2 regions of the Streptomyces thermocarboxydovorans genome follow, and region 1 is predicted to be linked to the other one. Evidence: riboswitches for the same ligand, from Rfam matches in the RefSeq annotation. Region 1 holds a riboswitch; the other holds the start of a gene.
The links. Region 1 has a riboswitch for S-adenosylmethionine ahead of ABD198_RS24745 (hypothetical protein). Riboswitches for the same ligand answer to the same signal wherever they lie in the genome.
Positions count from the first base shown of each region.

Region 2: it holds a riboswitch for S-adenosylmethionine, as region 1 does, so the genes downstream of both, thrC (threonine synthase) here and ABD198_RS24745 (hypothetical protein) in region 1, are expected to answer to the same signal.

Region 1 covers NZ_BAAAGU010000059.1:36,224-39,899, reverse strand. The annotation lists gene ABD198_RS24750 (hypothetical protein) at 610-948, opposite strand; gene ABD198_RS30790 (DUF3293 domain-containing protein) at 1,244-1,696, opposite strand; SAM riboswitch class IV at 1,892-2,001, shown strand; gene ABD198_RS24745 (hypothetical protein) at 2,058-3,119, shown strand.
Region 2 covers NZ_BAAAGU010000013.1:106,341-110,016, reverse strand. The annotation lists gene ABD198_RS08605 (alpha,alpha-trehalose-phosphate synthase (UDP-forming)) at 1-235, opposite strand, end outside; gene ABD198_RS08600 (glucosyl-3-phosphoglycerate synthase) at 308-1,252, opposite strand; SAM riboswitch class I at 1,389-1,536, shown strand; gene thrC (threonine synthase) at 1,555-2,868, shown strand; gene ABD198_RS08590 (MoaD/ThiS family protein) at 2,959-3,234, shown strand; gene ABD198_RS08585 (cold-shock protein) at 3,675-3,676, shown strand, end outside.

The DNA.
Region 1 (3,676 bases):
GGCTGGCTCCTTGTGGCCAGCCCGTCACCATGCTCGTGCACTCCGAGCCCCAAATGGACGACAACGAGTTGCCCCGAATTCGACCGAAGGTCGTTGCCCTCACACGACACGTCGGTGCGGAGGCACCACCACGCCGACGCGGTCACCGCAGCAGCCGCTTCACGCCCTCGATGAGGAAGGCCGCCACCACGGCGGCGAGAGTGGCGTTCGGCAGTTCCTCGACCTGGTCGACGACGTACGCGAGCACGGTGTGCATCCGGAGGTAGCGTCTGTCCCTTAAAGTTCAGTACGCCGGGGTCATTGGACCCATGTGGTGTTTGGAGGAGTGTCCGAGCAGCCGCTATGGCGTTCGGTTTCCTGAACGCTTCGGCCTCACTGGTCAGTGGCCGCCTTGGCGGAATGGGTTGTATGCCTCGAAGGGGGCCCTCGTCGGTTTCCCCACGGCGTCGGCGCTCGGCCCGGTACGCGGTCCACGCGAGTTCCCCCTGCTGCGCGGAGCGCCAGGGCGTTCCGTGCGGTCGCAGCACTCGGCGTAGCTCAGATCGGGGGTCGAGGAACAACCCTTCTGGACCGTGCGGCAACGGCCGGTCGGAGCCGCGGGGATGGTCCCTACTCTCGCTCCAGGTGCAGGGGGTTGTCGTCGGCGTCGATGTACTGCTCGGTCTTGGTGTAGCCCATGTTGAGGCTGTTGCGGCGCCGCTTGCCGATGGAGATGACGCGCAGTTCCAGGCGCTTCGTCCAGCCCGCCACGTCGGCCGGGGAGACTGGCCCGATATCGCACTGGGTCAGCCAGAGCACGGGGTCGAAGCGGTCCGAGGTGCCGGTGAGGGCGTCGGCGAGGTTGAAGGCGATGTTTCGGCGGGCGTGGAAGTCCTGGTCGTCGGATTCAGCGATGGCCGCGGAGATGGTTTCGTAGTCGGCGCGGCTCATCTGTCGGTTCGTGGCCATGGGCCCCTCCTGGCTCGAGGTGGTTGCTGTTCAGGGGTATGGCACGGGTCGCCGAACCCGGATGTCGAGTTGGACGGCCCGCACGCAGGGAGTGCGTGTGTATCACGCAGCGATGGACGTGTGCTGTCCTTCGATGGCGCGGGCGCTGCTCAGACGGGCGGACTGACCGGCGTTGTCTGTGGCCCGGCGGGCGGAGGTGCTGTACGAGGACGTGCGGGAGCCCTTCCAGGCGCCCTTCGTCTGCTCCCCGCACCCGCGGGGATGGTCGCAACAGCGTCATGCACGAGGACCGCGCCTATGTCCGTCGCGTCGCAGTCTCAGGGCAGCAGACGCCAGGCGCCGGAGGTCCAGGCGAAGACCGGTCCTGGCCGGAGCACCGCCCCAGTTCACGCGCCGCCGAGTCGTTCAGGCCGGCGATGGCGACGCTCTGCTCGATGTGCGTGCCGTGCGCATTGCCTCCCGCTGTGGGCCACCACGCGAGCCCTCGCCGGTCGAGCTCATCGAGGAGCCGGGCCTGGGCGTGGGCGTCGTCTTCGGCAAGGGTGGGACGGCCGTGGGGGTCGCACGCCGTGACGACGTGGAGGGCGGCGGTGCCGGCGGGTTCCGGGAGTTTAGGGAAAGGGCCCTCGGTCGTGCCTCGCGGACGCGGTTTGATCCGTACTGTTCGGTCCGGGAATCGGATGTCGACGACCGTCCACCGGTAGGGGTCCCAGTTCGGGGGTGTGGTCGCAGCGTCAGTGACCTGCATGAGGGCCTCCTGGGGACGAAGGACCCCCTTACCCACCGGCAGGGAGATCGGTGCTCGCTCCCACAGGGCCGTGGGAGTCGGTCCTCGGCGCGATCGGCGTCGTGACCGAGCGGAACGATGCCACACCACCGGTCAAGGGGCAAAGCGTTGTGGATCACATTGTGCAAGATCCGGACGGATGTTACTTTCGCGCCCGGTCACGAGTTTCAGCGTCAAGCCCCGGCTTGCTGGACGACATCCCGCTCGCCGCGGATGCCCCGGGTGACGACCGGCCCAGCGCGCGGTGCGTTGGGAAACCGCAGATCACCGGGGTGCGGGTGTGCACTGCCGGGGTCCATCGACTCCGGAGGGTTGGCCGCCCATGCCCGTTTCCGACGCGATCCCCGAATTGCCGACGGGGCGGCAGGACCAGAAGCCTGAGCCGACGCCCGGACCCGCCATGTCCGCAGTCGCAGAGCCGGGCTGCGCGGGCCTGGTGACCATCGGCCTTGACGCTGCCCGGGCGCTGTTCTGCACGGCCGAGGCGAGCGGCTCCGGCCGGCCTGGAACTGACGAGATCTTGGACCAGTGGCTCGACAGCGGATTCGACGTCGCCTTCTACCGCAGCTCGGACCGCCCCCTTCAGGCACGTGCTGTCAGCCAGGGGGAGAATGTTCCCGGATCACTGATCAGCAGCCGTATCGGAAAGGCCCGGTTGGAGTCGGTCTGCCTCAACCCTCACCGGCGCGCACCCGTCCGGCCTCGGGAGCCGGACGCGGTGTCTGCGGAAGGCGAGGAGGCCGACGGAACAGATGCCCGGACGGGTGCCGGCATGCCCGGCATCCGCCGGGGAGACGAGGAGGACAAGCGGCGGTACGCGAAGGTGGAGTACCAGGAGGACACCGGCTGCGTTCTGACGGTCGTGGACGACTTCGCCGAAGGAACGGGGAAGGAGTCGGCCTATCACCTGGGCGGCGACATCACCGCGTACACCGAAGGAGATTGGTTCGAAACGCTCACCACCCTCACCGAACTCGCCCAGGCAAGGCCGGAAAGGGAGGGGTGGGCCCCGGACGGTCCATGGCAGATCCAGTGGCGGTGCAGCTCATGCGACGTCACGGACCCGCCGTACGAGATCCTTGAAGTGTTCGAACAGTACGGCTTCGATCCGGACGAGATCACGCAGCACTACGTGTCCATCTACAGCCGGGGCAGCAACGGCTATTACACCGTCGAGTTCAGTGCGGAGCACCGGGGAGAGGACCACGTCATGTACCTCCAGCTGGACGCTGGCAGCAAGGAGCTGGGCAGCGGCAGTCTCGAAGAACTGCGGAGCCACCTGGAACAGGCGACGGAACGGATGCGGGAGGCCGGCTACACCCCGCTCGACGGCGACTGGAGCGTCCACTGGACACGCTGCCATGTTCCTCTTACCGAGCTGTGACCGACTAACGGCCCCAGGCTGCGGTGCCCTGCGCCCTGTTGTTTCCGTCCAGCCGAAGGGCGCAGAGCGAGCATCTGCCGCCTGAGTCCATACGGGTGCGGGCTCATGGGACAGCACCACCACCAACGGGCCGGGACAGCCCAACACGGCAGAGGTAACCGGCGTGGAAGGCGTCCTCTTCAAGCAGCTGAACGGCCCGTACGAGCCGTCGGTGTGGAGGTGGCGCAAGTACAAGGTGCGAGAGACCGAGGACGCGATCGACGGGGCGGTCACCGGATCCCCGGCATCTCCCCGCACCCTGCTGCTCGGCCGGTACGGCGCCGACGGGCGCCTACGCTACGTCGGCCGCAGCACGACGCTCCGGGCACCGCGGGCCGGGTCAGCGCCCAGCTGCTCACCCCGGCCAGAGATGAACACCCGTGGACCGGCTGGACGTTCTCCGCCGGGTGGGGCACCCGCGAGACCCTCTACGTCGCACTCGTGCGGCCGGAACTGTGCGCCTGCCGAGAATGTCATCCATGCAGCTCAGGGGCTTGTTCGGTGCGGCAGGATGAGCA
Region 2 (3,676 bases), on a different contig from region 1:
CCAGCATCCGCACGCCGTCCTCGCCGATCCCGCGGCGCACGGCCTCGCGGTCGCCGTCGGACAGCGCCGAGCACACCCACAGCGCACCCGCGTCCGGTCCGATCGCCGACAGCCCGGAGACCAGCCCGCCGCCGCCCCGTTTGGCGCGCATGGAGCCGTCGTCGTCCTTCACGTAGGAAACCGGCCCCCGATTCGAGGCCACCAGCACCTGAGCTGCACCGAACGTCGAAGCCATAAAGCTCAACCTAGCCCGGCCCTCGGACAATCAAACGTAGAGCCCGGCCGTATACGAATGTCACGCTGATTCTCAGGCGACCCGGCGCTCCTGGTACTCCGCGATCTCCGCCATGGGCGGCCGCTCCTCGGTGTCCACCGAGTAGGTGCGCGGCTCGAAGGTGTTCCCGGACCGCTCGAACTGGGTCAGCGCGGGGCGGATCAGATGCCCGCGGGCCAGCCTCAGCTGGGCGGTGCGGTAGACCGCGGCGGACATCCGGCCGAGCGCCTGCCCGTCCTGGTGGCGGTGCCTGCGCACTCCCACGTCCACCTGCGCCAGGGCGTTGAGGCCCACCAGGTGCAGGGCGTCGATGAGCAGGCCCAGCTCCACGCCGTAGCCGACCGGGAAGGGCAGCCGCTCCAGCAGTGAGCGGCGGGCCGCGTACTCGCCGCCCAGCGGCTGCACGAAGCCGGCCAGCCGCGGCCAGTGCATGTTGAGCAGCGGCCGGGCCATCAGCTCCGTCACCCGCCCGCCCTGCCCGGCGGCGGCGCCCAGCGGCCGGTCGTACATCGCCTTCACGAAGTGCACGTCCGGCTCGGTGAGCAGCGGGCCGACGATGCCGGTGACGAAGTCGGCGGAGAAGTCGCGCAGGTCGGCGTCGACGAAGCAGACGATGTCGCCGCGGGTGACCAGCAGCGAGCGCCACAGCACCTCGCCCTTGCCGGGGACGGCGGGCAGCCGGGGCAGGATCTCGTCCCGGTGCACCACCCGCGCCCCCGCAGCCGCGGCCACCTCCGAGGTGCGGTCGGTGGAACCGGAGTCCACCACCACGATCTCGTCCACCAGGGGTGCCTTCAGCAGCAGCTCGTCCCGGATGACGGACACGATGTCGCCGACCGTCTCCTCCTCGTTCAGCGCGGGCAGCACCACGCTCACCGTCTGCCCGGTGGCCCGCTTGGCGGCCAGGATCCGGTGCAGCGGGCGGTCGGTCACGGACCAGGAGCGGTCGATCAGCCAGCGCTCGACTTCTTCCAGCACGGTCGGCGGCTCCTCACTGGTCGTGATCCATCTCGCGGTTCGGACAGCTGTCTCAAGTGTCCTGGCTGTCGGTTACAGTCTTGAACAACGCGCGTGACCATCGCATGCCGGGGTCGCCGCGCGGACAACTGAACACCGCTCATCCAGAGGGGCAGAGGGACACGGCCCGATGAAGCCCCGGCAACCCTCCAGTCGGTTCTTGTCACACGGACGTGGCGAGGCTCCCGGCTAGGGAAGGTGCCAAATCCGTCTCACGGCGAGATGCGTCGTGAGGAAGATGAGGAGAAAGGGCCTCGCCTCATATGGCTGTGCAGACTGTTGCAAGCTCCACGGACTCCACGGACTCCACGGGTACCACGTCCGCCCGGACTGTGGACCTCGGCCCCGCAGCGGCCCTGAGCTGTCGCGAGTGCGGCCACCGCGTCCCGCTCGGCCCGGTCTTCGCCTGCGAGGAGTGTTTCGGCCCGCTCGAGGTCGCCTACGACTTCTCCTCCTACGACACCGAGCAGCTCCGCAAGCGCATCGAGGCGGGCCCCGCGAACATCTGGCGCTACGCGCCCCTGCTGCCCGTTCCGGCCGACGTGGCGGACAAGCCCAACCTCAACCCCGGCTGGACCAAGCTGGTCAAGGCCGACAACCTGGCGGGCGAGCTGGGCATCACCGGCGGGCTGTACGTCAAGGACGACTCCGGCAACCCGACGCACTCCTTCAAGGACCGGGTGGTCGCCCAGGCCCTGGAGGCGGCCCGCGTCTTCGGCTTCACCACCCTGTCCTGCTCCTCCACCGGCAACCTGGCCGGCGCGGTGGGTGCCGCAGCCGCCCGGGCCGGCTTCCGCTCCTGCGTGTTCATCCCGCACGACCTGGAGCAGGGCAAGGTCGTCATGGCGGCGGTCTACGGCGGCGAGCTGGTCGGCATCGAGGGCAACTACGACGATGTGAACCGCTTCTGCTCCGAGCTGATAGGCGACCCGGCCGGCGAGGGCTGGGGCTTCGTCAACGTCAACCTGCGGCCGTACTACGCCGAGGGCTCCAAGACGCTCGCCTACGAGATCTGCGAGCAGCTGGGCTGGCAGCTGCCGGACCAGATCGTGGTGCCGATCGCCTCCGGCTCCCAGCTCACCAAGATCGACAAGGGTCTGCAGGAACTGATCAAGCTGGGCCTCGTCGAGGACAAGCCCTACAAGATCTTCGGTGCCCAGGCCGAGGGCTGCTCGCCGGTGTCGGCCGCCTTCAAGGCCGGGCACGACGTGGTGCGCCCGCAGAAGCCGGACACCATCGCCAAGTCGCTGGCGATCGGCAACCCGGCGGACGGGCCGTACGTCCTGGACATCGCGCGCCGCACCGGCGGTGCGGTGGAGGACGTGACGGACGAGCAGATCGTCGACGCGATCAAGGTGCTGGCGCGCACCGAGGGCATCTTCGCGGAGACCGCCGGCGGGGTGACCGTGGGCGTCACCCGCAAGCTCGTCGAGAACGGGGTGCTGGACCCGTCGAAGACCACCGTGGTGCTCAACACCGGTGACGGTCTGAAGACGCTGGACGCGGTGGCCGGTACCGGGCTCACCGCGACGATCCGGCCCAGCCTGGAGTCGTTCCGCGAGGCCGGCCTCGCCTGAGCGCCGCCTGCCGTACGTCTGCGGGCCGGTGCGGGCCGGCCACGCAGTTCCCCGCGCCCCTGGGGCGTCAGTCGACCGGAGGTCCACACCATGAGCGTCACCGTCCGCATCCCGACCATCCTGCGCACCTACACGGGTGGCAAGGCCGAGGTCACGGCCGAGGGGTCCACCCTCGCCGAGGTCATCGAGGACCTGGAGAAGAACCACACCGGGATCGCCGCCCGGGTCCTGGACGACCAGGGCAAGCTGCGCCGGTTCGTCAACGTCTACGTCAACGACGACGACGTCCGCTTCGAGCAGGGCCTTGAGACCGCCACCCCGGACGGTGCGGGCGTGTCCATCATCCCGGCCGTCGCCGGCGGCTGATCCCCGCCGGACATTACCCTCGGTAACGTCGATTACCGAGCGTTCACCGTGTTGCCCCCTCCGTGAGAGATGCGGAGGGGGCAATTCCATGGGGTTGAGCGCGGTAGAGTTGGGGAACGCGCTCCCGATCCAGCGATCGAGCACCCTGAATTCCTGCCGTACGCCCGACTGGAAATGGCCAAAGTGCGGGCGCTTTTCGCGGCTTTTGCGGCATTTGTACGGCCCGACTTGCCCTGAATTCGGGTGAATTCTCGCCACATTCCGGACCGGTGTCGTCCAGATTTCTCGTCCGATTGACCTGTTGCAGACGGCAGTTGGACAGATACATTCAGCCGCGGTCGACGCGTTCCGGCGCACGCCCCCAACCGTTGGGGGGTGAGGTCTGACCCGGATCCGCGAAGTGTGGATCTGTGCAAGGGCCAGTAATAGGGGAGTTAGGCAT